One region of the Brakhagea baltica genome, then DNA from elsewhere that is predicted to be linked to it. Evidence: riboswitches for the same ligand, from Rfam matches in the RefSeq annotation. Region 1 holds a riboswitch; the other holds the start of a gene.
What was found. A riboswitch is a leader RNA that binds a small molecule or an ion and turns the genes downstream of it on or off. The one in region 1 is predicted to bind cobalamin.
Positions count from the first base shown of each region.

Region 2: another riboswitch for cobalamin. It lies ahead of SH449x_RS04080 (hypothetical protein); the one in region 1 lies ahead of SH449x_RS02655 (ABC transporter substrate-binding protein).

Region 1 covers NZ_CP197409.1:673,434-689,822, reverse strand. Annotated here, with positions in the region: gene SH449x_RS02675 (metallophosphoesterase) at 1-320, shown strand, start outside; gene SH449x_RS02670 (copper homeostasis protein CutC) at 338-1,051, opposite strand; gene SH449x_RS02665 (ABC transporter ATP-binding protein) at 1,083-1,889, opposite strand; gene SH449x_RS02660 (FecCD family ABC transporter permease) at 1,886-2,863, opposite strand; gene SH449x_RS02655 (ABC transporter substrate-binding protein) at 2,945-3,940, opposite strand; cobalamin riboswitch at 4,066-4,273, opposite strand; gene SH449x_RS02650 (DUF4058 family protein) at 4,489-5,199, opposite strand; gene SH449x_RS02645 (sigma-54-dependent transcriptional regulator) at 5,335-6,831, opposite strand; gene SH449x_RS02640 (sensor histidine kinase) at 6,833-8,233, opposite strand; gene SH449x_RS02635 (DUF1559 family PulG-like putative transporter) at 8,561-9,601, shown strand; gene SH449x_RS02630 (alpha-galactosidase) at 10,185-12,143, opposite strand; gene SH449x_RS02625 (cytochrome c) at 12,314-13,666, opposite strand; gene hemB (porphobilinogen synthase) at 13,851-14,876, shown strand; gene SH449x_RS02615 (hypothetical protein) at 14,888-16,389, opposite strand, start outside.
Region 2 covers NZ_CP197409.1:1,009,787-1,026,175, reverse strand. Annotated here, with positions in the region: gene SH449x_RS04085 (DUF1559 family PulG-like putative transporter) at 1-695, shown strand, start outside; cobalamin riboswitch at 810-1,084, shown strand; gene SH449x_RS04080 (hypothetical protein) at 1,049-1,315, shown strand; gene SH449x_RS04075 (DUF4465 domain-containing protein) at 1,504-2,328, shown strand; gene SH449x_RS04070 (hypothetical protein) at 2,380-4,080, opposite strand; gene SH449x_RS04065 (putative Ig domain-containing protein) at 4,298-16,389, shown strand, end outside.

The DNA of each region.
Region 1 (16,389 bases):
CGTGGTTCGATCGCAAAACCGACAGTGATCCAGAGCTGAAAGCCGGTGCATGGCGACTTGGGATTTCCCATTCACCGGACCAATTCACTTGGGGCATCGAGCGAGGTTGTTCTCTATTGCTGTGTGGTCACACTCATGGAGGGCAAATCCGATTCCCCTTGGTTGGTCCGCTTGTTTCGCCGAGTATGCATGGCAGCAAATACGCATCGGGTGTCTTTTATCGGGATGGCACTCTGATGCATGTTAGTCGTGGGATGGCCGGCATCCACCCATTGCGATGGGGGTGCCCTCCCGAGGTTTCCATTTTGCACCTGAGCTAAGCTTGTTAAACCCAGCGTTAACTTCGCCGACTATTCAGCCTCTCCGTTTTCTGCATAAACATATTAAGGATGGATATGGCTTTCTTGATCTCGTTCGGATCAGGACCGTGGCTTTCTGCTGATGCGTTTGTTCTAAAGGAAGCATGAATTTGAGTGCATTGAGTTTCAGCAAGCAACTCGGCCAGGTTCTTCGAGCGAATCCCACCTGCTGGTAGTAATTCGACACGGCCCAAACAAAAGTGTTGCAGCTCACGAAGCGTCGGGAGATAGTGCGTGGCATCACCCGCGCCACCGCTTGTCAGAATGCGATCCACACCCAGATCGTTAAGAATTTCGACCCCTCGAACTTTGTCCGCGATTTCATCAAATGCACGATGAAACACCAACTGACACGAGTGACACAACAATCTCATTTTCGCAAGAAAAGGAGTATCTATATCCCCCTCTTTAGTCAAGCAACCTGCCGCAATTCCATGCACCCCCAGGGAAACGATTTGCTCCGCTTGCTCTAGCATTCGTTGTTTCTCATCATCACTAAAGCAAAAGTCACCGGGCCGATTGCGTACCAGAACAACGACCGGGACTCGAGCCGTTGCAACGCACTGTCTGATCACCTCGATCGGCGGTGTCACCCCGCCTACATCAAGCTGACTGCACAGCTCAATCCGCTGCGCTCCCGCTGCTTCTGCGATCACCAATTCCTCTTCACTTTGAACGCAAACTTCAAGCATTCCTACCAACTCATGCTCCTCGGCAAGCCATTCATTCCGATCGAGATTCAACAAAAACGGGCTGAAGTATGGAACCGCCGCCATCGGACGGTATGTGCTCTCGGATGTTCGTCCCAAAAGCTACTCGCAAGATTTCCGGTCTCAGTACCTGGCTCGGTTTCCCAAAGGCCAAAAGACCACGATTGCCGAGAATGAGGACTTTGTCCGAAAATGCTGAGGCTTGATTCAAATCGTGAAGTGAGACAAGCACGGCTGTTCCGCGTTGGTCGACAAGATAGCGGATATGCCTCAAGCATTCCACTTGATACTTAAGATCCAATCCCGCCGTTGGTTCATCGAGCAACAGCAATGTTGCATTTTGAGCTATACTGCGCGCGAGCAACATGCGTCGCCATTCCCCTCCCGAAAGTTCCTCAACCTTCTGATCGCGCAGCTCCCAGATGCAGGATGCCTCCATGGCTTCCTGGATCATTTGGTAGTCTTCGCGGGTCAGTGGTAAAAACCAGCCCCGATGAGGTATGCGACCAAGTGCGACAACATCGTGAACCGTTAAACCAGCCCCGCGCTGTTCAAATTGAGGCATCAACGCAACGAGTTGAGCAAGTTTGCGTCGCGAAAGTTGATTGATCGATTGTCCTTGTACATGGACGTTTCCACTTATAGGTCGAAAGTGGCCGAGTATGGTGCGCAACAAGGTCGTTTTACCTGCGCCGTTTGCACCTAGTAGAGTTACCCACTCGCCTCGTTGAAGACTCATGTTGATGTTTTGGAACACCACAGTCTTCCTAAAGGAAACACTCAAATTCTCAATGCGAAGCAGATCGAGATGTGCACTCATGACTGAACCTCTTCAGGCGGCATCCCACGCCCCCCTTTCCGTTTCAGAATAAGAAACAGAAAAAACGGACAGCCCAACATGGCGGTGAGGATGCCAACGGGAAGCTCTGTCGGTGCCAATACCGTCCTAGCAATCATGTCTGCCACCACCATCAACGTTCCACCAATGAGAATGCTACAGAACAAGAGCGAGCCATGGCGTGGGCCGACGAGAAGCCGACCAATCTGCGGTGCAATCAAGCCGACAAAGCCGATGATCCCTGCGGTAGAAACGGCAGCAGCAGTAGCTAAGCTCGCTCCAACAACAATTAAAGCACGAAAGACGTAAAGGTTCAGCCCCAAGCTCTGTGCGGAAACATCTCCCAGCAAAAAGGCATCCAAAGCACGAGTACTTAACGCAAGCATCACAATCCCAATTATCGCCAGCCCGAGAGACATTCTGAGGCTATACCAATCCGAATCCGCCATCGATCCCATCAACCAAGAAAGTACGGCGACAGCTTTCTGGTATTTTAAAAATAAAAGTAGCGACACCATCGAACTGCAAAAACTGCTGATCGCTACTCCAGCTAGAAGCAGGGTGAGCGACGACATGTTTGAGGCCAAGCTGCCTATTACAAATACGAGACTTACAACCAACAGCGAACCGAGCATGGCCCCCACGGCAGTCGATGAAAGACCAAACGCCCCCCAGGAAGCTCCTGCGGCGATCGTAAGTGCCACACCGAGAGCCGCGCCACTTGATGCACCGATGATGTAGGGGTCGGCCAACACGTTTCGAAACAAACCTTGAAAGCCGACTCCCGCTGCTCCGAGTGCCCCACCCACTACTGCTGCGTTCAATACCCGGGGCAGTCGCAAATTCCAGAAGATGAACTGTTGCTGCTCCGAAAGCGTTGAGTCTTGTCCCAGCAAAAAGCGTACTAACTGATCAAAGGGCAAAGTGACAGCGCCGATCAGCGTGCTTGCAAACATGATTGTTATGCAAGTCAACGCAATAATAGACCATCCCAACAGAGAGAGTTTTCTATGATGCATAGAATTCTAGCTGCCACATTACGGCCGCTCTTCCTCTGTAGAATGGAGGAGCGATACGATCTGATCTAAGGCCTCCAGCAACCGAGGGCCACATCGAGAAATATGATCTCCATTGACCAGGTAGACTCGCCGGTCTCGGATCGCTTGGATGGTTTGCCATCTAGGTCGTTGAAGCACCGAATTCAGCTCGACAGGGCGATCATGAGATGTCGGGCATAAAACGATCTCAGGATCCCTGGCGATGACTTCCTCAAGACTAATTCGCGTATACCGAATAGGCGTATCGGCAAATATGTTTTGGGCCCCAGCAATCTCTAACAGTTCACCGATAAAGGTCTCACCATTGATTGTCATGAGTGGCTCATCCCACACTTCGTAGAAGACTTTTGGGGATGGACGTTGCTCCGATTTCGGAATCCTGGCCACGATGGCTTGTAGCCTTTCCTGCATACTCCTAACGAACGCATCCGCCTCTGTGGCTCGATTCATGATCGAGCCTAGGAGGATCGTTTCATCGTAAAGCTCTTGCAAATTCTCAGCCCCCAATCCAAGAATTGGGATCTTCAGGGCTTCGAATGTCTCCGTCAGTGAGCCGTGAGTATCGGCTTTGCAGAGAATTAAGTCAGGATTTTGTGCAACAATAGCTTCGCGACTGATCCCTTCGAGCGGACCAGTTCCAATCCGGGGGATCGACAAAGCCTCTGGTGGGTAATCGCAACTCTGGGTTGCCCCCACAAGCGATCCCCCCAGATCCAACGCAAAAAGCAATTCGGTCGTAGCGGGGGATAGAGATACGATTCTTTTGGGAATATTCGGTATTGAGACACTGCGGCCCAACCGATCTCGAAAAACCCGATTCTGAGTCTCCGACGGAAGGGACGATTTCGCAGCGTCGTCTAGCGGGTCTTTTGATTGCGAATCTGTGAGTGGCATCTCGCATCCTGCGAAAAGACCACACAGCAGCCAAAAAGCAACCAAGGAGGTGATGGTTCTCAAGCTAATGTGTATCGGCATAGAATTTCTTGCTTGGCTCACCATCCCATGGTGGCCCGTGAGGCGAGATAATCGACCCACGGTTGGCAATCTTGCCATAGCTCTTGTCTCGTTGCCGTTCCCAGTCCACGAGGAACGATTCGTCAACAGTTTGGACTATTTAGGCAGGTCTTCTGGCTCTCGGCATTACCGTCTTTCGCACCTTCCCTCGGATTCTTGAAAAGAATTCCGAAGTGGTCAGATTGCGAATTTCGTAGCCGATTACAGCGGCGGGCCCGCAACGGATTTGCACCGTTTTCCCTTTTCATCCCGATCGCAACAAGCGACACGAGAACCTAAGTCATTGAACGAGAGACTAACCCAACAAAGCCTCTTCGTCAAACGATTCCAATTCCTGACGGCGATCCCCCCGTTCATGCTGGTGAGTCGCGGTCCTATACCCCCTCCCAATGCATTCGGGAGCCTCTCGTAGTGGACGAGGCAACGAGTCCTTTTGTACGGGAGACCGCCTGCTCGCACGCATCGTTGATGAGTAACATTTTCGTGCCTTGTGGTCGGAGCTCGGTACCTTAACTCGCGGAATTTTTCGTGCCTAGTATCGACTGAGCCCAGGCGAGGTCAGGACCCTCGAGCGGAGGCTCTGGGCTCGACTCATAGATGTAATCCTCGTAACCGGCGGCATCGTAGACTCGATGCAATACCGCTTGTAGATCCAGCGACGCATCCGGAAACTCACCCTTGAGCGGAATGGGAATAACAGGTAGCTGGTTTCTAATTCCAATCGGCCACGCTTCCACCTGGGGAAGCAGGGGCTTGCGATAGATCGCGACAAAATAATCGCTCGGAGGTAAATCGTTCAGTGGAAACCTAGGGCCACCTCGCAGCAGATCGATCTCTACCAGCGACGCAGTACTGAACATCAACGAGGTTCGCTTCATGATATGCTGATCGCGGTACGGGCCGTACCTTTTATTGGATGGGCTAAAGATTTCGATCATGGTCACGAGTTCTCGATTCTGACGATCATGAATCTCGACAAACGCATGGCGTTCTATATCGACATCTTCCAGCAATGCGATATCCGGCCTGCCGAGCTGCTTGCGTCTTTCCCCCCCGGACGGTTCGTGAATAAAGACTCGTTCCTCCAGCTTGACCATAAAGTTCGGGCGAACTTGGGCTGCGAGCACGTCTCGAATCTGCGCCGCGAAAGCGGTGTGAAAATCCTCCCAAACCGAAGGCTGTTCTAAGTACGGATTCATTCCAGGAAAAGGAGACGGCATACGGTGTTCCTTGGTGCGAGGCTTCACTTTCTACAGAAACGCTACCGTATCATTTTAGGTGCAATCTTAAGAATCGACGAGCTTGCTCCAGTGGGAATCCTCCAAGAAATCCATTTCCATTTGAAGTAATCAGCCTCAGTCTAGTTGATATCGTCTCAGTCGCTCGCGCAGCGTGGTGCGATGCATGCCAAGCACTTCTGCCGCCGCGGAACGGTTGCCATCGACGCTTTCGAGAACGGCTTTGAGTAGAGGTGGCTCCACGAAACCTAAATATTCTTCGTAAAGATTCCCCGCCTTGATGGACTCTTCCCCAGTTGCCGCATCGACATCATTTTGCTCATTTGTGGATTGACGGTTTGTGAGAATCCATTGCCTTGCCCAATTTAGGACCGCTTCCATCGCTTGGTCTGCTCCTTGCATCGCTGGGTTTTGCAATTCAAGAAACGTGAAATCACTGATATCCAATGGACGACCTCTTGCTAAAACTGCAGCTCGTTCGATCGTATTGCGAAGTTCACGTATGTTGCCAGGCCAATGCCATGACCGCAAATGGTGTATTACGTTATCTGGAATCGATGCTTTTGGATTTGGATAGCCAACTCTCGAGAGGAAATGAACAGCCAACGGTTCTATATCATCAGGTCGTTCTCTCAATGAGGGGAGCCGAATCTCCGCGCCACTTAAGCGATAGATCAGATCCTGTCGAAAACGCCCTTCTTTAGCAGCACTCTGTAAATCATGGTGCGTTGCGGACAAGAAGCGAATATCACAGGGACGGCTACGTATCTCGCCAACTCGCGAGTACTGCCGTTGTTCGAGTACACGCAACAGTTTGACTTGCAGACTCAACGGCAGATCCCCAATCTCATCGAGTAGGATGGTACCTCCGCTGGCTACCTCGAATAGTCCCGCGCGATTGTCCATCGCGTCGGTAAACGCTCCCTTGACATGACCGAACAGTTCGCTTTCCAGCAGCGATGGATTAAAGGTAACAGGCGCAACCGGCACGAACGGTTTGTCACTTCTATGGCTGTATCTATGAATAGCTGATGCCACGAGTTCCTTTCCCGTCCCGGTCTCGCCGGTAATGAGGATTGACAAATCGCTGTCGGCGACGAGAGCTATTTGTCGAAAAACAGCCTGCATGGCAGCGGAATGTCCGATGAGTTCCTGCGAATGGGGCCTGGAAACTGTCTCGCTAGATTTTTTGGCAGGGGAGTCATGCTCGGTTCGCTTGTTCTGCTCAACAATACGCAAAGCCTTCTTGCAAACATTGAGGACGTCGTCCGTCCCAAACGGTTTGTGTAGATAATCCACCGCCCCCTGTTTTACAACTTGAACTGCAATAGCCAAATCCCCAAAAGCGGACATGACAATGACAGGAGCCTGGTTTGTGGCGGCTTGAAACAAACTCAGCGACTCCACTCCGCTCATTCCTGGCAATCGGACGTCGAGCAAGACCAGATCGAACCGATGCGAACGAGCAATATCCAAGCCCTTCTCAGCGGAACCGGCTGAGAAGACGCGGAATCCCTCTCGAGAAAGGATTTTCTCCAATCCCCAGCAGATAGTAGGTTCATCGTCGACGACTAGAACATTCCATACTTTGGATTCGCCGATTTGGCTGTTCATGCTAACTCACAGGGAATCGGAGTTCAAAAACGGTGCTGTCGTCTTTACGATACCACTTCACGTCGCCCTTTAAGGAATCGGCGGCCTGCTTGACTAGCGGTAGCCCAAGCCCCATTCCTTCCGATTTAGAGCTTATGAAAGGTTCGAAGATCTTGTCCTGCAATTCCACTGATGGACCAGGACCGTTGTCCGAAACTCTGATAATACAGTAATGCTCTGCCCCTAACAAGGAAACAGCAACGTGGACTTGATCCCCTGCTTCCATTGCGTTCCAAACGAGGTTGCTCACGGCCGAGACGAGAGCTTCTGCATCCTTGACGTACTGCTGATTGATCAATTCGGTCATCTGCCAATCTAGTCGGATGGACCGATGTGAGGCGGCTCCCAAGAGTCCTGTCCTTAAACCCTCCAAGCATTCCTTGAGGTAAGCTTCTCTCACCATCAACTGCTTGCCCTTTACCATAGCAAGCAATCTTTGGATGTAATTCTCCGCTTGTTTCATCTGTTCGATAGCGATCGCCAGAGGGGGGGGCTCAAGCTCGGCGGCAGGATTTTCGGCTTGCTCGTTTGAACACGTTGATGCACCTGTCTGTTCACGCTGAGCAAACTCGACAGCCAGCCTCGCACCAGTCAATGTGTTACGAAGATTATGTGCTAAGCCGCCGGCCAGGTGTTCGATAACTTGTTCGGAATGAGTTTGACGTAGAATTTGCCACATATGCTCCAGTTGTTCTGTCATCGATTTTATCGATTTACCCAACTGACCAATCTCGTCAGATGAGTCGTCGGGAAGAGTAAACTCGAATCGCCCCTTGGCAATGTGCCCAACCTCCTTTTTCAATGTGGCAATTCTTTTTACAAGCCTGTGCGAGATGAAGAAACTGAGTGAACTCAGTAACACGATGGTCACAAGCCCTGTCAGCAAAGGGGGCACGATAGCATAGTAGACAATCTCTGACCGCTGCTTATCGTCGAACAACACGACTAACCTACCGGAGGGGGAGCCAACCGACACGGACCGCTGACCAATCTCGCTGACTATCATCGCCTGATAGAAATGTCCCTGGATTTCAGCACGCACGGGCACGCCATGCTCATCGGTCCCGATTAGCTCGACCAAGGAGACTTGTTCACTGACCGGAAAGGACGCGATCGATTCCTCGTTGGGAGCCGCGTTCTCTAGGACCTTACCCTCCGCATCCATTTTTATCCAATGGGCATCGGTGAGCTTGGACAAAATTTGTAAGACGTTACCGGTAAGCGGAAAACTAGTCTCGGTCATGACTCTCTTGATGGATTGGTACCGCTCCTCCATTTCGGTTGCAGCTCGCTCGATTGCCATGCGGTATGCGGCGATCGCGATGCCAGTCGCGGCAAGGACCGAGCCAATTAACATTGGCATCAGCAACTGCATGCGAAGCGAAAGTCTAGTAGGGAGCACTGTTAACGACCGATCTATTCAAATTTTGTCCACGCATGGGCAAGGATTAGCCAAGGGCCTTTAGTTGCTACTGTAAATGCCCCACATTCCAGGCTTTTTGGGGGCTGAATGGACAGTGGCACATCTTTTGTGGGAAGTGGCACATCCTTTGCGTATCCCGTTTTCAGGTATTAAATGATTTAACCTACCTTCTCCCAACGGCTTGCAGCCTAATAAGGGGGGAGGTTTGAAAGTTTTATACGAATTTTTGCAGGTTCTAGTCTAATTGGAAAATTTATGGGGTTAACAGTGAGCAAATCAAGATTCATAGATCTCGAGCGTCGCAACGCGTTTACCCTCATCGAGTTGTTAGTGGTTATAGCGATTATAGGGGTGCTTGTTGGCTTGCTATTGCCAGCCGTTCAGGCCGCAAGAGAGGCCGCTCGGAGGATGTCGTGCCAGAACAATCTGAAGCAACTGGCCCTGGCAATTCACAATTACGAATCGGCTAATCGACGATTTCCTCCCGGGGGAATTATTCAGTCACTGGTGGCTGCCAATACCAATGGGACGTGGTCCATTCACGGCAGAATCCTTCCTTATCTCGAGCAAGCCCAACTCTATCAACAAGTGGATTTGAACCTTGCATGGGATGATCAGGCTATCATTGCAGGGCTAAAAATACCTGTTTTTGCGTGCCCTTCAGACCCAAATTCGAACACCCCTCGTGATGTTAGCCCCAAGCTAGCTAGCCCGCTTTTTCCCACTACCTACGGGTTCAATTTCGGCTCCTGGATGGTCTTCGATCCTGTCACTAGGCAATCAGGGGATGGTGTCTTTGGCCCTAACTCCAGAACAGGTACCCGGGATATTACGGACGGAATGAGTAATACACTGCTCATCTCCGAGGTCAAGGCTCGTCAGTACTACGGGAGAAACGTCCCTGTCATAGGCGGAAATATGGTTCCGGCAGCTGACCATGCGTCCGTTCTCTCACGGATACCGAGTTCGTTCGGTTGGTGCCGCCCCAATGGTCATACGGAGTGGCCTGATGGTCGGGTCCACCACCACGGCTTCACCACAGCTTTGGGGCCAAACGGTAAGCTGCCACTAGCTATGATGTCGAATCTGTGCCCTGAGGGAATCGATATTGATTACACCTCGCAACAAGAAGGAACCAGTGGCACGGTCGCAACCGTGGCTGTTATCACGTCCCGGAGCTACCACACCGGTCTGGTCAATGCGGCTTTGGCCGACGGTTCGGTCCGAATCATTGATCAAAACATCGATCTAACCACTTGGCGAAGCCTGGGAACACGAAACGGTGGTGAGATCATTGTTGAGCCATAAGCTCGGAGGCACATGAACTTAACAGTATATCGCTATCGGTCTGCGTCAGCTAAGGCGAGCGGTAGATGAAAACTACCAGTTTCACGCTTGCTGGTTCGCAAGCAAATCCCGCTAGCTTGGGGACTGTCGATTTAAGTTGGCCTAATCGAGGTCGCCACCTACGATTCTCAGTGGATTAAGGAGGTCTCGACGATGCCTGCTTGTGCCGGCATTGTCGACGCTGCAACCGAGACAACAGAGCATACACTAGGGCCGGATCAGGTGCGTCCGGCCATGTTGCAGCCCAATACTCCGATGGAACATAGCCCGGTCCAACTTGGCTCTCTCGATAATTTCATCGGGAAGAAAATTAAATGCATTCCATCCCTACCGGAGCGATGGAATCGATCGTGCCCCCAAACGGGATGGCTTTGCTCCGCATCCCGAGTGATCATCGGTTGATCGGGTACAGTTTACAACCTAGCTGTGAATCCTCCACTTTTATAGTCGTAACGAGCCACGGGAAGTATCTCCCTTAGACCCGGGCCCCCGATTCAACGCTCCTAGCCCGCAGAGTGCGAGGAAGGCACCAATTTCCGCGAGCTTAATCCTGTCCGAATAGACTGTACTCGACGACCTCCGCACCGCGTTTTCCCGCTGGGATTTCAAGACCTTGAATCATCAACTGCGCTCCGGTCACTCTACGATCACCCCCTCCGTCCCAATCTTTGACCAAATACATCTTGTCCTCGCTCAGACCTCGCCATTTAATCCTAAACGGTGCGGCCACCTCATTGGCATCTCGAAAAAGCTGAACGATTCCAGAACCTGTACTTACATCGTGATACTGGTACGCCAGCGGCTGAGTCGAATCTAACGTCCAATCGGTAAGAGGGTAAAAATCTTCGTGATAGAGATTACGGACAGTATGATAACGTGCAAGATGCTGCCGCAGTTTTGCGATCGAATCTACATCTCGGTAGTTGATCGCAAATGACCCGCAACTCCCAGTCCCACTTCGCAGTGCGACTGCGGCCGACGATGCTGCACCTAACCCATGCAACGGCAACCAAAAAGATAGGCCCATTGCCATAGCTTGAACGTTTCGTGGATATTCTGGATTGTCCCAGCAGCTGTCGCTTCTCCATAACATCACACTGCGCCGCAGCGACTCAAAATCTAATCTTCTTCCTCCCGCTGCACAGCCGTCAATGATCAGCTTGGGATGCTTAGCTTGTAGTTGATCCAAGAACTGATACAGCCCGTTGATGTACTCGACCTCCAGTATCGCGGCATCTTCGGGAGCACGGTCTGTGTGCCAAAAGAAGGCGGGGGCTATATTTGCATCCTGTCGGTAAATATCAACCTGCCATTCGGTGATTTGACTTGAGATATGCTCGAGCATCCAGTTGCGTGCATCTATGTTAGCGAGGTTTAATAGAAAGAATCCATCGTTCTCGAAGTAGCGAAATTCTTCCGTTGTACGCGACGGGCTCAATAACCATTCAGGGCGATCACGTTGAAGCTGAGTATTCCTCATCACACGTTCCGGCTCAAACCAAAGTAAGAATCGAAGCTGGCTTTGTTTCGCTAGCTTGCCGATCTCTGATAGCCCTCGAGGGAATCTATTTGAGTCATGCCCCATATTGCCTTGACCACCAGGAAAGCCACCCGTATTCCAACCCGCATCGATCCAGAAGGTATCCACGCACAACTTTTGCAATGCAATATGCTTCAGCAAGTCTGATATGTTTTCTTCATTCGTATCATTGAAACCAATCATCCCATGCACACTAGCCGCAACAGGCATTAAATCGAGTGGAGACTGATGCTTGGGCGTAAGATGATTTAGCATCAGCCGACGAAACTGATTGGTACCATCGATCGGGCTACCTTGGTAAGTCATTGTGAGTATTGAGGGGAGAGCGAGTACTTGGCGGTTGCTGGCTCGCAAGTTCGAGTGCTTTAAACCGGCCGTAATCCGCAGCTTCGTCAATGGCGACGCATCGTTCGTGGTTCGAGCAATGCTGCACTGCCAATCTCCCGGCCATCCTATGGCAAACATGAATCCGCCATGCCCATCTGCCAAATGAAAATAGGGCATAACACCATCAGAAGATCGCCCTCCAATCGATTCGAAGCGATGCTCCTCATTTGTATCTAGTTTGGTAACGTGCGGCTGGAAGTCAGATGGCATACCATGGCTACCCGAGTTCCAATGTAGCGAAACCAGCCCGGCTGTCGGAAACAACAGCTCGATGTTTGCTGATGCTATGTCAGTATGAATTACGGAGCCCACTGCTCGAGGCAACAGGCGAATTTGCCAGAGCGAAGCGCGAAACTCATCATGGTTAGTCGTGCTCAAATCGAGATGAGGAGCCAAGCTGCGAGGTGCTACGCCGGGTTCCACAAGCTGATAATCAGCGTTCAAAACATAGGGAACAACATGCGAAACGTCATCCGCATCTACAGCATGGGCACTGTAGCAACCTAGCAACGCAATGCAGAACATAGCAGTCGACATCATAGCCCCTCTGAATGGAGCCTTTTGCAATCGAGCCATTCGAAATAACAATGAAAGAGCAGAGGCGAAATGTGTCAGCATGTACTCCTCCGAGGTTTGTGCTCACCAAATTTGTTGGTATGGCAGGCGAATGTTCCCATTTCGAGCATTCCCAATCTTGTCGCACATTCGCCCGCCCTTACCACGGTCACGCCGATACTATCCTCGGATTAGTTGCTGACAACCTCAGCGTAAGTCGGTTTGTCTGCAACACTCAGAATAAAGTTGACCAAATGCCAGATATCATCGGTGGTCAGTCCCACTGCTCCCTCGCTTGCAGCCATGGCGGCGGCAGGCATGGTCGAGTGAGGTATCCCTTGGGTGATTCGTCGGTACAGATCTTCCGGTTCGCGACCACCGCGGAAGTGCCCTTCCAGCAGATTTCTAGGCTTGAGTGCCTGGGGCTTCAACCCGCCACGTGCCATAAGTGGCATGAGAGACTTAGAATCGGTGGGGTTGATGCGAATGCGAGCCGTCCAGTCCTTGGTCCAATCGTCGAAATCGGGAGCTTGAATTCCATTGCCATCAGCGTTAGTCCCGTGACATTTCGCACAGGCAGCGACGTCACCGATGAATAGCTGCTTTCCTTTCTCGATCGACGCGAGCAACTCCTCCTTATTCTCATCGGTCTCGGTTCCCACTAATGGAAAAGCGGGTCTTTCGATTTCGATCTCACCTCTTTGAGACCTAGTCCACTTTCTCGCGACACGGCCTAACAGATCAGAGGCGGTTTCCAGCTGCTCCTCGACCTTTTCCTTTTGCTCAGCGGTTAATTGCGACTCAGGCTCTGAAATGAAGATTCTTTCCGTATCTAGTTCTAAATCGTTGACTCCCGTTACGAGCAGGGAGCGTTCAAACTCGCCTCGAATCGCAAGGAAAATAACATAGTCAACCAACGCGTCGATCTGCTTCTCAGTAAGATTTGAGAACCGGGGCATTTGTGAATCCGCGAGTCCTTGGCGAAGAAGCCGTGCAATGTCAGCCTTGGTTGGCTTATCAAGCCGTTCGGTCGTTTTATATTTGAACCAACCATGTCGAAATTCGCGTGGGTAAGGATTCTGCGAAGCTGCTACCGGCCCACGTCCTTGTCCACTCTCACCGTGGCAAGACGCACACAGTTGGCGATACAAACCAGTCTCCCCTGGCTCCAGGCTCTCGAGGGGCGGGCCCGCCGCCATCTTCAAAAGGTCGAGAGACAAGAGTTCGGTGTAGTCCTCGTCTTCATCCTCAAACAATGGAGGCAGTTTGGGTTCGTCCAGAGAACCAAACCAGAGTTCTAGCAATGCGTTGGTATCTTTGAGTGGCTCGTCCAAAGTTGTAGGGACGTCGACATCTGGGTCCAGCTCTAACGACTTGGCATAAAGGTAGTTCGGTTCGAACTGGAGCGGTTGCATGGAGTATGGTTCGCAGCCCGTGAACAAGACGGAGCAAGCTCCACCCACCAGCAATGAGCCTTTGACGAGCATCGCGTTTTTGCGGAGAAAAATGTCTCGAAGCGTCTGCGGTAGTGTTTTGGGATTCATGGTTGAATGCTAAAGTTTTTGTAGGTACGTGAAGTGTGTGATGGACGCGACGCCACGTGGATTTGACCAGGTCGGTGATCGACATCGAACCGGTTGCCGCACACCGCCTAGACTTAGTTTACAACAAATTGTCGATCCTTTCGAGCGATGCGAGGGGGCGGCAGAGAAACTGCGACGAAATACCATGCTTTCAAACGAACCAAATCCTCCAGTCGCTACTGGATCTTTCCCGCGTACCCGCCTACGAAGAAACCGGAGATGGGGTTGGGTCCGTAACATGCTTCAAGAAACCCATCTGGTAGCCAGTAACTTGATCTGGCCAATTTTTGTTATCGAAGGAGAGAATCGGACTGAGCCGATCGCTACCATGCCGGGTGTCAACCGCATGTCGATCGACCTAGCGGTCGAGGCATCGCGGCAGGCGGCTTCGCTGGGGATCGGGGCGATTGCCATTTTTCCTGTCACCCCGCAGGAGAAGAAGTCGGAGGATGGACGGCATGCCGTTGCACCCGACAATTTGATTTGCCGCGCGACGCGGGCAATCCGTGAGGCGACCAACGATGCAATCGGTCTAGTGTGCGATGTCGCTTTGGATCCTTACACTAGTCACGGCCAAGATGGCTTACTCATCGACGGATATGTCGCCAATGACGAAACGGTTCAGATTCTGTGCGAACAGGCGGTCAATCAAGCTCGAGCCGGGGCGACGATTATTGCCCCATCCGACATGATGGATGGCCGGATTGGGGCTATCCGAGATGCTCTCGACGCGAACGGTTTTCAGCAAGTTGGGATCATGTCTTATGCAGCCAAATATGCATCTGCTTATTATGGTCCCTTTCGCGATGCCGTTGGCTCTGCTAAGAATCTTGCGAGCGGCGATAAGAAATCGTATCAAATGAACCCCGCCAACTCCGACGAAGCGATCCGGGAAGTCGCGCTCGATATTCAGGAAGGGGCCGATATTGTCATGGTGAAACCTGGCATGCCCTACTTGGACATCGTTCGTCGGCTCAAGGATTCGTTCGACGTCCCGGTGGCGGTCTATCAAGTTTCAGGCGAATATGCCATGCTCAAATTCGCAGCACAGGCCAACGCACTTAACGAGCGAGCGGTCGTCCTGGAAAGCATGCTGGCGTTTCGCCGAGCAGGGGCTAACGCGATACTGACCTACTTCGCGATGGATGTTGCGAATTGGCTTTCGGAGTAAAGCGCGCCGTCTCAGGGGAGTATGTTGATGATACGGGACCGATAGTTGACGAAAGTACCGTCGGACTCGCGCTGCCTGAGTTGCAGTTCAACGGGGCCCATGCCGAATTGTACCAACGAAAAAGGAATCGCTTTGGCATCACTTGGGATGGTAGCAACCAGCTCGGACCGATTCCAAACCTGAATTTCGCCACTTGGTATGTTGCCCGTTAGTTCGACTAGGATTTCGGACTTCTCGTAGGAGGAAAACTCCTCTGGACAGCTCCAATCTCGTGAATCATCGTCACTGCTTCCCTCGATCAGCTTGACCCATAGAGTTTGCTGGTATGTGTGCTCTACAGCATCCCCCGATTTGACTCCAATGCAAAGTTCGTGATAACCAACCGGAGCGGATTGGAAGTTAAGATTGATTCTTGGCCTGAATGCTCCTTCTGCAAGAAATTTACCATCCAACGTGACCCAGCATTTCGAAGGTTCCGTCTCATTTTGACGGTCGAGATTGATCACGATGGACAAAGGTTGGTTGCGATCATGTACGGTTGATGGCATGACAAGGGTGAATCGAGGTGGCTTTGCGTAGGGTTGGCACAGAGGATCGCCAAGAATGAGCAACTGATAAGGGCAGGTTACCGAAGCATAATAGGATTCGGCACTCGTTAGTCCGGCCGCGTAAGTTTCAAAGATAAATGGGTGAGGAAATTTGTTCACGATCGCGTAGGGTTCGTGGACCGCTCCGCTGGTGATTGCCGCACCTTGTCTTTGAAAATCCGTAGCCTTGGTCTGAGATGGATTGGTCATTGCACCACCCAAGCTAGTTAGGTTTTCGGCAATTGCCCCCGGATTGAACTCGATCATTTCCGTGCCCAGCGAGAAGTTTGCTGCTCCCATCATCAAGCCAGCGGCCTTGGTCCCTCGGGGCGGCAACGAGTTTTTATGGACAACAGCCTCGATTCCATGGCGAGACAATTTCTCGATTGCCTGGGCGAAGAAAGGTTCACGAGTGGTCGTGCGAACATCAGACGTCAACGTAAAGAAGACCTTGCCTTCGGGGGGCATGAAGTCGGCAGAGGCGCTGCGACGTAGATTGTTGATTACCTCGTCTCGAGTCAGTCCCAAGTCTCGCGACACCCCCAGAACCACACTCATTAAGAAGGGGACTCCGTACTTTGGATCCTTCGTCACAATCGTGTTGGGGGAATAGAGATTTCGCGCGTTAAAGGCTCGAATCTCGGTGTAGTCTGAGCCGGCGTTTTCACACAATCGAAGCAGCCTAAGAAATTCCTTATCTTCACTTAGGAATTGAAAATCAGCGAGGCTTTCGATCACCTGCCGATAGCTCCATCCTGCCAGGATGGCGGACTCGAGTTGTTTGAGAGTATTCGCACTATTTCCAGCTCTCGCCCAGAGAATAGCCGCCAGGAGTTGGGTTGGAGCGGTTAGTTCCTTGGGTAGTTCCGAGGCCCCATCACTCAGAATTTTGGCCATCGGTTCCCATTTCTTTTCTTTGTCGAGTT
Region 2 (16,389 bases), 340 kb from region 1:
GGTGGAGAGCGAGCTGGGGAGCTGCCTCGCTACCTTACATCGAGCAATTGCCCCTCTATATGGAGATCGACGTCGGCGTACCGTACATCGATCCAGTGAATCACTCGGGTGGAGCCAAGCTTGTTTCAACCTATCTATGCCCGTCAGCCACACAAACAGAACTTTATCGACCCAATGGAGACGATCTCAGTTCCAGTGTGTTGTTCGGCAGAACGGACTACGGCGGCAACTACGGCGAAAGATCGATGCGATGTTTTCCACGAAGGAATTGCCAGAACAACTATTCCGATTTGGGAATCCAAGATGGAGTCGGTCGAGGCGTGATGCTTTTTGGACATGAAAAGCAGATCAGCGTAACGGATATCCTCGACGGAAGCTCACAAACAATCGTCATTGGCGAAGCCCCCGAGGGGAGGCACTCGATATGGATTGGTCACAAAAATGTCTTCGACCAAAGTTCTCCACTGAATGCAAAGGTCAAGCTCGGATCCCATTGGGATTCGTGCGCCCCACCTTTCAAAAGTCGCCGTGGAGATTTTTGTGATTTTGGGCAGGAGTTTCATAGCTACCATCGAGGTGGTGCGAATTTCTTGATGGCCGATGGTGCAGCTCGCTTCGTGAACGAGCAAATCGATGTTGTTACGTTTGCTGCCTTACTCTCCCGCAAGGGAGGCGAGATCATCAGCGACTATTGAGGTTGCAAAGTAAACCACTGAGCGAAGGAATCGCATTGGCAAAGTTCACAGTGGTTCCGATTCTGCATTCTCGATTTTTGCCGTCTTGTTAGTTGACATGATTTACCAGACCGTTAAAGTACGCAGACCTGAGGTGATCCACGTTAGCAACTAACGGGATGAACAGGGAACTCCGGTGCGTCTCTTTTTAGAGACAATTCCGGGACGGTCCGGCCGCTGTGTGCTGCCTGCGATTTCGAAAGAATCGCAATCGTCGCTCCTTTCTAACGAATGAGCCATTGTCCTTCCGATTTGGTGCCTTTCGGCACCGTCGGAGCAAAAGGATGAGAAGGCTGTGAGCAGGCGATACGGCAGTGAGTCAGAAGACCTACCTCGGGTTAGACGATTTCGTGCTCTCTTGGATTGGAGCATTCGTCGCAGTTGCTTTTTCAACCATGCTCCCGAGAATGCTTCGCAAGTCGATCAGGCTGAGGGGATTCGGTAAAAGCTGCTGGAGTCTATATCACACTTACTTGGAACTGCTAGAATCGACTCCTTTGTCGTTTGGCTCGTGCGTTGACGCGAGTCTTCGGCGAGTTCGTGCGCAGATCGGGATTCAAGATGCGATCTCTGCTGGTTAATTTCGTTGTTGTGCCACTGCTCTGTTGTGGCTTGTTCCTCCCGTCCACCGCCACATTGCTCGTTCGCAGGCTGCGGCGACGGACTGCACGAGAAAGCAACGAAGGCCGTTAGTCATATTGCTTAGTTGGTTTCCGTAACGAGGGAACGTTTGTTGAATTTTTGTTTTTTAAACCTGAGGATTTAGTTCATGAGAGTTTTGTTTCTATTGTTGTTCGGCATTTCGAGTTTTTGGTCGCTGCCCCGCTGCCACGCAGACGTGCTTGTTGGTTTTGAAGAGTTAAGTTTATCCCAGAACAGTTTTTACAACGGTGCCGACGCGGCTGGTGGTTGGACGAGTGGCGGTGTCTTCTTTAACAACAGCTACAATCCAAACTGGGGCTCGTGGAGCGGATTCGCCTACAGCAATGTTGTGGACAAGACCACATCTGGATTCGGAAATCAATATGCGGCTTTTGCATCGGCAAATCCAGGAGCCGGCGCGAACGGCTCCTCAAATTATGCGGTCGCTTTTGGGGGGGCGAATTCATTCTTTAACATGCCCGAGAGTAGCCGACTCATTTCCATGTCGGTGACGAATACAACTTATACGGCATTGTCCATGCGAGACGGCGACTCGTTTTCCAAACAGTTCGGAGGTCTAACGGGTAACGATCCCGATTGGTTCCGTGTTACTTTTACGGGATTCTCGGACGTCAATGCAACTGGCAGTACGACGGGCAGCGTCGATTTCTATTTGGCGGATTTCCGGTTCGCTGACAACAGCTTGGATTACATTATCGACGAGTGGACCAATCTCAGTTTGACCTCCCTGGGAATCGTTCGATCTGTGAGACTCTCCTTTTCGTCTAGTGACGTGGGAGCTTGGGGCATGAACACTCCCGCTTATGTCGCACTCGATAATCTTCGTTTCGCCGCTGTCCCTGAGCCGTCAAGTTTAGCCTTGATCGCAGTGGCTGGCTCACTTTGGGTATGGCGCAGACGAAAAATGCGTTACACAGAATCGCCACGATAGTGCACAAAGTTCGCGAGGAGTTGGGGACTAGCGACCAAAAACGGGAGTAAGCTACCAGCCTCGCTGTAGCGAGGCGCGAAAGGCTCCGTCGTATTGCCGTCCTTCGCCGTTGGTCAGTGCGGTTCCATAGCCCAAGGTGAGATGGGTTCGTCGCGAATACTCGAAAGTCGTTCCGGCCACGACACTGGTCATGCTCATTGTGCCGGAATAATTCCCCACCTCGATCGGGCCAGAGATCATGGCTTGGCCCCGGTCGATCGAGTTGGCGTGATGAACCTCGAGCATTGGGATAACGCCGGTCAGCCCGCGGCGGGCCTGGCTTTTGTACAGCCATGTCCCCAAGCCGACGCTCACGAGCAAGTGATTAGGATCGTTCATTCTTCCTGCGGTCATCATGTTGTTGTCACCGGCCAGAAGAACTCGGTTACTACCGGCTGCGAGATCCCATTGCAAGAATCCATGAGCGAAGAATCGCTCGTTGGGTGTGAACAACGCGCCTGCGAACGGGTGCAAGTGGACCGCATCGTTCGCGACTCGCAGCACTTCAGTATCATCAGGCAGTCGAACCCGCAGATCGCTTGCCGTCGGAGCCGCGATACCCAATCCAGCCGATACGGCGAGAGGGCCTCGATCGAAGAGCAGGGTCTTGAGATAGGTCGTGAGATTTCCGAATCGCACTTCGCCGCTGGCGTTCATACGATCACCATCCCAAGTGCTAAGAGCCCGCGCGTCAGCAGCGATTGGTGCTCGCACTTCGACGGAGAACAACCCATCCGCAAAAGCTCTTTCAAAGCCTGGGGTGAATCGGTTCAGTGCAACACGAGTGTTTCCATAAGCCACATTATGAAAATGTCCATAATGCAGGAACGTTCGAGTCTGTGGCAACACTGTTCCGCCCTCGGCGATTTTGACACGCCCGACGCCGCCACTTGCGGCATCGATGAGCCGAGTATCAACTCGCATTCGGTACTCGTAGAAGTAGTAGGCATCCAAATCATCGCCACCATTGATGGAGTTGACACCTCCTTGAGTGAATGCACCTGATGAAGGCGCCAAGTAAACCGTAGTTCCAGGCAAGGCATTATTGGCTGAGAAGATTGCATTGACAGCCGCATCATAAGCCGCAGGCGGAGGAGCCAAAGCAATGATGGTGTACGGCAACACAGCGTTCCCCAGTTGCGACTGGATATCTCCGACCGTCAATGCGGTCGTTAAGGTAGCATCGTCGGGGAGTGTTCCGATTAAGTTTACACCTGACAGTGGTTGTCCCGCTCGCAATAGAGCTTGAAGCTCCTGGATCTTGGTTACGCTGCCACTAAAGATACCGATCGGCCCTGTCTCGCTGATCGACAACACGCTGCCGGCCCCTGGTAATACTAGCGGCACATCCAAATCATCCGCGACGATAAACGCCCGATCGATTACCGAATTCGCACCGAATCGCCAATGGGACCCACCAAAAAAATCGCCGATCATGGCGGGGGTTCGGTCCTTAAAACGTAAGGATCTCAAGTTCTCTTTGTCCAGAACAAGCCGCTCAATTGATCCTTGGGAATAACTGGGATCCTCATCAGTCAATAAGATTTCCGTCGAGGGGGCCGGATCGAAAGTTGCTAATCCCGAGCTCTCTTCTGTAGTATCTGCGAACGATGCATCCGAGAGCGAGAAAGTAACCTGGGCGTCCACTCGTGGACCAAAGCCAATCGAGCAAAAACCAGCCACCCCTGAGAGAATAATATTAATAAATCTCATGGATTTGATTCCTGTTTTAACTGTTTACGTCACTGACAGTTATTCTCGATTTTTTGCTTTCTCCGAATTCGACGCTTTTTCCGGTTGATCACTTTTTTCTGGTTTTGCGCACATCGCACAACATTCAGCCCTTACAACCGTTAAACTCAAACGTTCGATTTGAGACTGGACTCAGCCTCGTCATTCTCTTCATGACCTGATTTCACGACACACTCCCATGCGAATTCTTAAAAAGCGCCGTTCCCTTAACAAGAATCGAGCCAGAACCCGCTCCATTCTTCTCGAACAACTCGAAGATCGACGCGTTCTCTACTCCCCATGGCAAAACCCTGCACGCCCCCTCGATGTCGACAATGATCAAACCCTGTCGCCCCTCGATGCCCTCGTTCTCATCAATCGTATCAACGCGTTCGGATCGGGACCACTTCCTATCCGGATCAACCCTCTTGATTATTACTACGATGTCGATGGTGATTCCCAACTCACACCCCTCGATGTCCTTCGCGTTATTAATGCAATTAACTCCGGCGCATCCGGTAGTTTCGTATTTCCTAATCCTGGTGACTCCGAAGTCGCTCCCGCTGGATTTATCAGCGTTCCGCTCGCTCACCTGCCGGGCTCCCAAAATCAAATAGTCAACATCGAAGCTCAACTCACCGTACGAAAACGAGAGTTCAATGAGATGGGGATTTTCGTGGTCGATGACCAACAAGGCCGCGTTAATGGACTTCTTCCTGACCACCCGGAATACCCCCAGGCCGTTTGGAGATCAGCATCCCGCCGCGTTCTCTATTCGCGCAGCGATGTTTTTGATCTCACGACTCAACTCTCGCTTCCCGCTGCATCCCATGTCCGTGTTTATGTTCTTCAGTCTGCGACTAGCAATGGTTCACCTGAATCGCACTTACGCGTTTTATCACTGGCCGAAAACCGACTACGTATAGGCTGGGAGCAACACGCTCCTGTTTCCAATCTTCCCATCATCGGGGATCGCGGATTTGACGATGCGATTGTCGATCTTACCCTGAGTCCACCTGTCACTTCCAACGCCGCTCCTTTTATCTCGTTTATTCCCAATCAAGCTCATCCCGAGGAAACCCTTTTCGTCCTTCAAGTCATTGCGGGAGACCCCAACCTTGCAAACGACACCCTAACCTTTTCCCTGGATGCTGCTCCTCCCAGCCTCTCAATCAATCCGAATACAGGCCTACTGTCTTGGACTCCCACCGAAGTGGACGGTCCAGGCACCTACGGTGTCACGGTCCGTGTTACCGACTCTGCTAGTGCTTTTGCAATTCGATCCTTTACGATCTCGGTCCACGAAGTCAACCGGCCGCCCATCCTCTCTCCAATTTCCAACACCACGCTCACTCCAGGTCAAACTCTCACCTTACAAACTTCCGCATCCGATCCCGATATCCCCACCAATCGCCTAACCTACTCATTGCGCCCCGGTGCACCGGCAGGCGCCTCGATTGATCCCACAACTGGCCTGTTCCGCTGGACCGCCCCATCGGTCCTCTCGGAAACCACTTTCCCAATAACTGTCCGCGTAACCGATGATGGCTCCCCGAGTCTCTTTGATGAAAAGAGCTTTACGATTACCGTCCTCTCCGATTGGCTCGAAATCGTTGAAGGCGATCGCTTCGTTACCGAACATCGTTTTCCTATAACGCTCGCCGCTGGTATCTCCCATTTAGAAACTACGTTTTCTCGTCTTAACTTCGATCGAACAGATCGTCGCCGCATGCGAGATGCGTTTGAAGTTGCCTTGTTAGACTCTGCGGGTCGCCCGGTGGTGGGCTCGATCGCACCGGATCGAGATGCCCTATTCAACCAGACCGACTCGCAAACCACGCTTGTCGCTTCAGGCACCCATTATGAGATCACCGACATTGGCCCAGCCGATATAGGAGGTCGACTCACTATCGATGTGTCTCATCTGCCAGACGGATTCACGGGAGATCTTGTTCTCCGTTTGGTCAATAACGACTCCGACAACAGCACACGCGTTTCGTTCCTCCCGCATGTCACCCAAATACCTGGGTCTAAACGCGTCGCTGCCAGTTTCTCCACCGATCGTCCTTTCCCCGGTACTCTAGATGGCTCTGTTCGCGCTTTCCAATCGGACGATTGGCGACACTTGAGCCAGATCACTCCTTCGATTGCAATTCAGTACGATTGGACCGCCTACGATACCGATACGCAAACCGTCATCGCGGGTCTCACCCTCACCAACCAATCCCAACAAGCGATTCGAGGCCCGGTGCTCATAACGGTCGATCAGATCGAATCATTGACCGCGTCCCTCACTGGATATGCGGGCATTCTTCCATGGGATACGAGTCGCTTTATCGATCCGGCCGTCGCCGCTCTCGCCGGTTCACCGTTCTTTGATGCCACACCTGCTTTGGCCCCAGGAAACATTTTTGCCAATGCCGTCGAGACCGCTTGGGAGCCCGGCCAATCGATCCGCTTTCCATTGGAGTTCCACCAGTCAACCCTCGAACGATTTGACTACCGAATCCAAGTCCTCGGTACTATTAACCGTCCGCCTCGATTTACCTCAATTCCTGTCACTACGGTCGCACTCGGCAACGCCTATGTTTATAACAGTCAAGCGATTGACCCAGACCTCGATGTATTGCAATATGCTCTCATCTCGGGACCTAGCGGCTTGGCAGTCGATGCGGCAACCGGTCAAGTGACATGGACACCGACCGCCTCCCAACAGGGCAGTCATCTCGTCACGCTCCGCACCACCGATCCGTGGGGAGCCTACGATACACAAATCTACACTATCAGCGTATCGAGCAGTGGTCTTAACCGGCCTCCCGTCTTCGTCACCATGTCAGTCGTGGACGCCTATGTGGGTTCTCCCTACACATACGCATCACGAGCCAACGATCCAGACTTAGACCGGCTAACTTATTCGATCCTGGCCGGTCCCGATGGTATGCGAATGGAACGGGGGCCTGCACATTCGGGCGATCCAGGCAACCCGGCTGGCAATGTATCTTGGACACCTGCTCCGCAACACATTGGTCAGTTTGTCCCAGTCTCCTTGCAAGTTGACGATGGACGTGGGGGAGTCGCGATTCAAAGTTACGAAATCTACGTCCATCCCAATCCCAACAATCGCCCCCCGGTGATCGTAACGACTCCCCAATTCGAATTCGATATCGCCGGTCTCCTAGGCCAAGCCTCAGGTATCGTTACACCTTCAATGATCGAACTAGATCTTGCACCGGGGGAATTAGCCAATATACCCGTCACCGTCCAGATCCCCAGGACTCTCCCTAAAGTCGACGTTTTTCTCCTCTTAGACGATACGGGTAGCTTCGCCAGCCAGGGCCCCATTCTGGCCAACGTGTTCCCTCAGGTTATAACGCAGCTGCAGACGTCATTGCCCGACGTCGATTTCGGATTCGGTGTTGGACGGTTTGAGGACTACGGTCACCCATGGCAATTCACCTCAACATTGGACCGTCCATTCATTCTTAACCAACCGATTCTACCCGTCGATTGGCCTGACATGAACGAGTGGATCGTTTCCGCCTTGAATCGGACAGCTCCAGGAAGTGGAGGTGATGGTCCAGAATCCCTGATCGAAGCCCTCTTTCAAGTCGCCACGGGGGTAGGTTTCGACGGCAACAACAATGGTAATCTCCTCGAAAGTGGTCCTGTAGGTGCGGTACGCACTCAAACAACACCAGGCAATTCAGGCGACGTCCCGCCGTTCATTTCCATTAACTTCAGTCAACAACGCCCTCAAGCAGTCGAGTTGCCCCTCAATGTAACTCTTGATGTTCCAGCCAATACTCTCGCGAACCGAGCCTACCGATTCAACCTAACCGAAGGCGAGTTCTTCCAAATCGAAACGTCGACTAACGGAGGAATGGGACAATGGTTTTTGCTCAACCCTCAAGATCGCCTCGTTCGCACCTTTGAACCGGGTGCCTCAATCATCGATATGAGTTCTCTTGATGGCGAGTACCTCCTCGTCGCAAATAATCTTTCTGAACCTGGTACTGTTCGGCGAACAACTTTCGCGCCCATCTCCCAACCCCTCTCGTTTGACGTCGAAACAACCCTCGATGCAAACCCATCCGATGTCTGGCGAGAGTACACATTTACTCTCGCTTCCCCCAGTTTCGTTTCGTTCGATGCCATATCCGCGTCCGAATCGGTGATTTGGGAACTCACCGATTCTTCTGGCTATGTCTTTTCGGACTTCATAAACACACGAGTCCCCATTAGCGGTTCTGGTCACGGTTTCGACGGTAGCACACTCCATCCACGGGACCAACAGCATATTCTCGCAGCCGATTCCTATACTTTGACCATTCGCGGTCGCAACCCAACCAACCCGATTCGATTTATTCCTTCAATTTTCCCTATTCAGTCTTCCTCAACCGCAGCCATAGGCAACCCATCAAGCTTCTCTGTTCAAGCGAACCAAATGCACTGGGTGCGAATCGATGGCACCCCTGGCGAGCGTTTTCGACTAGTCCCCGCTCCCGAAATCACCCTTGACGCTCACGGTTTGATCGTATTCCAATATCCGAGTTCGAGTAGTAATCCCGGTTCTAACAGCGATCCAATCCACCAATTCGGTCTGCAACCGACCTTCTGGGCAGGCTACTCCAGCCAGCAAGACATTAGCCTGATGATCACGCCGAATGGGGTTGGTTCGACCGTATCTTATCCGACACCCATCTCGATTGATTTTGACATACCGATTTTCGGAACAGTCTCTACTGAACATCCCAGAGAAGATTTCGAAATTCAGCTTGACGACTGGTCCTATGTTACAGTGACACGCACCAGTGGCTCTACCGACTGGAGTTTCATTGCCCAAGGTGGGTCGAACTGGTTCGAATCCATTGAGGGATATGACCCTAACAATCAACGCCCCTTCCTCTCCCGTCCCATTTTGCTATCCCCCGGCGCACACCGCATCACGGTGTCTCCGGGTGGATTTGGTTCGTCCACAGGTTCTCAGCCTTTCGGCTTCACCGTAGCCCGCCAACCCTTGCAAAACACTTACACACAAGCGATCTCATCTGGTAACAACGGTAATCAAAACGACGAATTTGTCCCATTCGGCCCAGGCACCCGAGGGGGAGCGGGCTTCCGCCCAGGTGCTATCCCAATTATCCTCGCCGCAACCGATACCGGCACGGCTTACCAGGCTGATGGAGCGACGAGCATCGTCGGTATCAACGGCCTGGAAATCCCTCTCTCCGAGCTCTCCTCTTTCTCTCGCGATAACACTCCTGGAGGACGAGGTGCTACGATCCAACAAGCGATCGATGCACTGCTCCTTCAAGGTGCTCTCGTCGTCGGACTCGGTACAAATGCGTCAATCTCCGCAGCACCTCGTCAAACCTTAGAGGCGATCTCGCGACTCACTGGAGCTATCAACTCGAGTGATCAGCCCCTCGCCAACAATATTCCGAACAGCTCCATACTCCCTGGCGAACCTCTCTACTTTCAAATCACCGACGACCCGAACTCCCTCTCCGCAGGTGTTGTCGCTGCCATCGAATCTGCTGTACGAAACGCTCCTACCAACGTCGACTTGTTGGCTACCGATTTCACTAACGGATTTACCAACCTCACCGGTATCCAATTCGGTGTTCGTCCTGGCTCTATCGTTCCCTTTGAAACCGAGTTTCTAGGAGATGGTCAGGCTTATGTGTTCGACCTGCAATTCGTTCGACCTGGTGCCGGTGAAACCGTCGGTTCCATCCCTGTCGCCATCAACGATCGCTATGCATACAATTCCGCAGCCATCGATCCAGATGACGACCCCGTCACCTTGGAACTGATCGGCGAAACCCACGGTGCCTCGTTCGATCCTGATACTGGCAAACTTCGCTGGCGGCCGTCCGCACCCGGCCATTACGAATTCACACTTCAGGCTAGTGACCCTTGGGGAGCAACTGATACACAGACGTGGACAGTTACCGTCGGAGATGTTCGTGCAGAAAACAATCCGCCTATCCTAGCCCCGTTTCCCCCTATGGTGGTTCCCGCGGGGCAACCGATCGAAATCACAGCTCGTGCCTTCGACCTCGATTCCGGCGACCAACTCCGTTTCGGAATCATCGGTCCTGCAGCCGGTGGCACCGCAATCCCACGAGGTCTCCAGATCGATCCTCTTTCTGGCAAGATTTCTTGGACTCCTACCATCAACCAAATCGGCCTGCACGCGGTCACAATTCGAGTGACAGACGCGAAAGGTGGTAGCGATCAACAAATTTGGCTTGTCGAAATCTCCCCCCCGACAGTCACCCCCAATCGTCAACCTAATATTCTCTCCACTCCTATCGACTTCGCCGTCGTCGACCGCCCTTACCGCTACCAAATCCTCGCCGAAGACCTCGATTTAGATCCACTCTCGTATTCCGCGATCGTTGCTCCCTATGGTCTAGTCGTCGACCCCGAAACCGGTGTTGTCGCCTGGAATCCCACTTCAGCAGACCTAGGGGAGCACGATATACTCCTGCGCGTTTCCGACGGACGAGGTGGTTTGGCCTTTCAAAGCTACCGACTCTTTGTCTCGCAAACCAACGATCCACCCACCATCACCAGCCACCCCTCCGGGCCTGCGGTCCCGGGACTCCTCTGGACCTATCCCGTCACGGCTACCGACCCAAACGGGGACGCTATCACCTTTGGTCTCCTCCCCAACCAATCTCCCACCGGTGCCACGATCGATCCGCAGTCCGGGCTCCTCGCCTGGACTCCTCTAGCCAACGGTGCCTATCGTTTTGTCGTTTCCGCCAACGACGGGCGCGGCGGAGTCGCCTACCAAGAATTCCTCCTCCCGGTCTCCGATGCCGCTCCCCCACGCATCGTCAGCACCCCTACAAGTCCGGCTCGCGTTGGCCAACCCTACGAATACCTCGTCATCGCCACCGATCCCAACCCTGATGATACCATCTCCCTCACACTCGACGAGATCGCGCTTGCTCGTGGCCTCACCCTAGTTTCGCAATCTTGCCCCGCCGGAACAAGCGAATGCACCGCAGCTGCTCTCCTTCAGTGGACACCTAATCGCACCGAACCGGTCAACATCGCCATCACCGCAACCGATTCCACCGGCGGCACCTTTACGCAGTCCTTTACATTACAAATTCTCCCGACCGGACAACCCAATCGGCCCCCCGAGATCACCAGCACGCCACTCGGACCCGCCGTCCGTAACCTTGCTTATCGTTACCCTGTGATCGCGACTGATCCCGATGGCGATCCCTTGACCTATTCTCTCGATGCCGATTCCCTTACCCGGGGGGCCAGCATTGACGCCACCGGACTCCTCTCTTGGACTCCTACCTCTGCTGGACAGTTCCCCTTTATCGTCACCGTTTCGGATCCGCTTGGGGCCTCCATCTCCCAAAGTTTCAGCCTTCCCGTCCTCGCCAACGCCCCTCCCCGAATCACTAGTACCCCACCCACTCGCCTCGAACTGGGCCAATCTCTCTCTTACAACATAACCGCTGTCGATCCCAACCCCAGTGATACCATTCGTTTCTCCGCCGTGCCGCGCGATGGACTCAGCATCGATCCCACCAGCGGACTCCTTGCCTGGACTCCAACCACTCCAGGTAGCTTTACCCTGACAGTCTTCGCCACCGACAACCTCGGTGCCCGCGACCAGCAAACTTTTGACCTCCTAGTCATCGATACAGGCAACAACCAGCCACCCCAAATCACCGGTGCCCCGCGCAACCGACTCCAACTCGGCAGCGAATACCTGTGGCAAGTCCCCGCCACCGACCCCGATGCCGATCCATTAACCTTTACTCTCGTCTCCGGTCCCAAAGGCCTGACCGTGACCAACGAGGGCATACTCCGCTGGACACCCAGTTCCGAACAAGTCACCACGGGAGGCGAACCTCACTCCGTGACTGTCTCGGTCAGCGACGGACGAGGTGGCTCTAACTCAGCCTCCTGGCGCATCAACGTCGCACACTCGGCTGCCAACACCGCACCGTCTATTACCAGCGTTCAAGTTCGCGGTACCGACTACTCTCTTGAATCCAACAATCCTCCCCCAGCAGCTCTACTGCACGCAGCAGCGGGACGCCCCTATCAAGCCCTCTTTGACGCGTTCGATCCCGACGGCGATACGCTCGTCTGGTCCCTGGTCGATGCCCCATCGGGAGTCCGCATCGACTCACGCGGCTTGGTTGACTATCGCCCCACCTTCAGTAATGTCGGTTCGCAAACGATAACTGTCCAAGTGACCGATACCGCCGGTGCATCCGATCGTTTCACCTATACACTGCTCACGCGATCCGGAAATAGCCCCGCCCTGATCGCAGGTGACCCGCCCGTCCATCATCGTCGCGGCACAACGTACGAAACCAAATTTACAGCAGTCGATGCCGATGGGGATGAGATCTTCTTCCGCTTCGTTCCCGACTACCCTAATCACGCTGCTACGCTCGACGAAACCACCGGCGTACTTTCCTGGACTCCCGAAACCGAGGGCACCTACCGATTCCACGTTGCCGCCGTTGATCCTTTAGGTGCAGGCACGCAAATAGTGTTCGATGTCCGTGTCGATGCCTTTGGTCCCAATGATCCACCCGCCTTCGAAAACACTCCCCCCGGAGTCGCTGAAATCGGTAGTACTTACTCCCGCCGATTTCCGGCCACCGACCCCGAAGGTGATCCGATCACCTACACCGTCGTCTCCGGACCTGCCGGTCTGACCATCAACGCCACCGACGGCATTGTGACTTGGAATCCACCTGCCTCCCTGGTCAATACCTCTCATGCTGTCCGTCTCACAGCCAGTGACCCCGCTGGCAATGCCGCACATTATCAATTTAACCTCCCAGTCCGCACGGCCAATCGCCCCCCTCAGTACGACTCGATTCCCCCAACCACCATCACCGCTGGAGCCGTCTATCGCTACGATGTCCTGGTCTCGGACCCCGACTTCGACTCACTCACGCTTGCCCTCGTCGCTGCACCCAACGGTCTGGTCTTCGATCCCCAAACCCGTCGAGTCACTTGGACCACCTCTGCAGCGAACATCGGGCAGCACTCTATCTCTGTCTCACTCACCGACTCCCGTGTTCCCACCCCAATCGAACAATCTTGGATACTGACTGTCCAGCCAGACATCTCGGCACCATCGGTGCAAATTATTGTTCCTCAAACATCTGTCAACGTCGGTACCGAACTGTCCATCGAAGTTCGCGCGAGCGACGATGTAGGTATCGCTGAGCGAACCCTTCGGGTTAACGATACCAATTTACCCATCTCCTCCGCAGGATTTAGCAAATTTACGTTCCAAACCCCAGGGCGTTACGTCGTTACCGCTGCTGCCTCTGATTGGGCAGGCAATACCACCACGACCACCCTAGATGTATTCGTTCGGGATCCCAACAACGCAGCTCCAGTAATCCATTTCACTCAGCCAACTGGTGGCACCTCCATCACCGCCCCCACCCACGTTCATCTTACCGTTACCGATCCAGAAAACGACCTGACCTCGGTACAACTCTTCTTTGCACCCGCCGATGGATCGGCTCCGTTCCGTCCCTTTGGCTCCCGTGTCGCTTCCGCCGGCTCTACCCTCTCGAGTGTCACCGACCTCTCTCTCGGGCTTTTTGACCCGACCAATCTTCCAAATGGTTCCTATATCCTCCGAGCCATCGCCCGAGATGCTGGATTCAATGAAACGATCCGCGACACCTACGTCCAGGTTGAAGGCCGCTTGAAGCTGGGTAATTTTTCCCTCTCCTTTAACGATCTCACTATCCCTGTTGCCGGAATTCCTATAACTATTGTTCGCAAATACGATACGCTCGATGCCCAAACGTCAGGTGATTTTGGTTATGGCTGGTCGCTCGATATCCGGCAAGCGACCGTGCGGATAGACGCTTCGACCTTGGGTGGAGTAGGCTCCGGTCGCTTCCGAGCCTTTGTCGATGGGACTCGCGTCTTTGTAACCACCCCAGAAGGAACCGAGGAGGGATTCACGTTCCATGCGATTCCGGATCAATCCGTGTTCGGAATTCCCCTCAGTTGGAAAAGCTTTTTTATTCCCGACGCTGGGAACAGCTATCGCCTTGAAGCTCCCGCTGGAGGCCTCAAAAAACTCGGTAACGAATACCTCAGTGGCTTTGGCACGACCTACAACCCACAAGACCCCGAGTTCGGCAACGCATTCCAAGTCACCACGTTCCCGAGTCGTATCAAATACAATGTCAACGCTACAACGGGTAAGACCGTCTCGTTAGAAGATCGCTATGGTAACCGAGTCGAACCGCACTACGACGGTCTGCACAGCAATCGCGGGCGCAGCATCTTGTTCGAACGAGACATGCGAGGTCGCATCACTCGAATTACCGATCCCGCTGGGCATTCGCTCCTGTACGAGTACAACGCCGCCGGGCAACTAGTTAGCTTCTACGACCGCCGCGCCACCGCTCGCCTCAATGATGCGGACCCGAGCAACGATCCCACGCCGATCCGGTTCGCTTATAACCTCGCAGAAAATCCTGCTTTTGCTGGAATCCCCGGCGCTGCTCATTACCTTACGCAAATCACCGATCCTCTGGGGGTGGTTGCAGTACAAGCCAACTTCGATCCCGACACAGGTCGCTTGATCGAACTGGTCGACGCAGAGGGGCAATCGGCTCAAATCGCCTACGACATCGTTGAACTCACCGTCGCTAGCACGTCAGCATCGGGCTCGACCGAAGTCTCGCTCGATCGGCACGGCAACCCTACCCGCAGCGTCGACGAACAAGGTATCGTGATCCTCACCGAGTACTCCGACCAAAAGCGGGGACTCCCCAGCCGAATGACCACGATTGTCGGCGAACCGGACACCCCCGAGCAGATTGCTGCCGGGACTGGCGATGACCAGGTCGTGAAATTCACCTTCAACCAATGGGGCCAGCGGACCAGCGAAACCGATTCCCGTGGCCATGTCACCCGAACCATTTATGACAATCAAGGTTACCCGCGACAGAACATCGATGTCTTCGGCAATGCAACAACCTTTGCGTTCCATGACGATCAATTGGTCGGCACAACCGACCATTTGGGTAACAGCACTACCTTCGGTTACGACTCGTTTGGGAACATTACCCACGTGACGCAATCCAACTGGAGCGTCGGGACCTCCACGACCTCTAGTATGGTCTATAACACCTTTGGCGATATCATCGCGATGACCGACGCTGATGGCAACTCGCGCTCCATGCAGTATGATTCCGTCGGTCGCCAAATCGGGGCTTCCTATGTTTGGACCGACCCTAACGGCATCTTGCCAGACAAAACCCTTAGTTCTACCACCGTCCTGGGACCAGACGGACAACTCGACGTATCGATCGATCCTCGTGGTCAGACTTCTCGTGTTCTCTATGATGCGCTCAATCGTGGCTCGACCCAAATCGATTCGACCGGGCTCAACTCGGAAACAATTTACGACAGACGTGGCTTGGCAATCGAATACCGCCAAGAATCCATCGACGAAAATGGAAACTCTGTCTGGTTCTTATCAAGAACACTTTACGACGCCGCAGGGCGTGCCATCTACTCCACCGATTCCTTTACCGAAGATGTCTTTACCAACCATCCCGAAGAGATCACCGGCACCCATACCGTTTACAACACACTCGGACAAGTCGAACGAACCGAACAACTTGTTGGGCTCAACATCGACATCGTCACGTCTGGCATTCAACCTCCAACCTCTCGCCTAATCTCTGCTGGCACGGTCATCTCCTTCTCCGGTGCCCATTACGACGACGCTGGGCGAGTCATCGAAACGTTCAACGAACACGGTCTACGATCCCAAACCCTCTACGGCCAGCACGGCGAAGTCGTCGAGTCCCGCACCGAGTTGCCTCCCGCCTCCGGTGCATCCACCGGTCACTGGCTCGTCTCCCGAACGATTTATGACAACTTCGGACGAGCCATCATTTCGACTGACGGCTTCCTCGTGCCTCTCGACACACCTTTAGGTGAGGACCCAAAGTCGCTGATCGCTCCGCCGATCAGTATGCGCATCACCCGCACTGTCTACGATTCCCAAGGCCGCAGTATCGCCACCGAGCGCTACACCGACGCCCTAGTCACCCTCCCTCCGGGAGGGTCGGCGCAGCCGGGGAGGGCCGCCTTCGTCCTCCAATCTCCCGGCACTCTCGAATCCGTCTCCGAAACCCTTTACGACCGCGCCGGTCGAGTCTGGCGCACCATCTCCGGCCGAGTCCCCCTGTCCACCCTCTCCCCAACCGCCTTGGCCCAATCCGCCGCCCTGGCAAACTATCC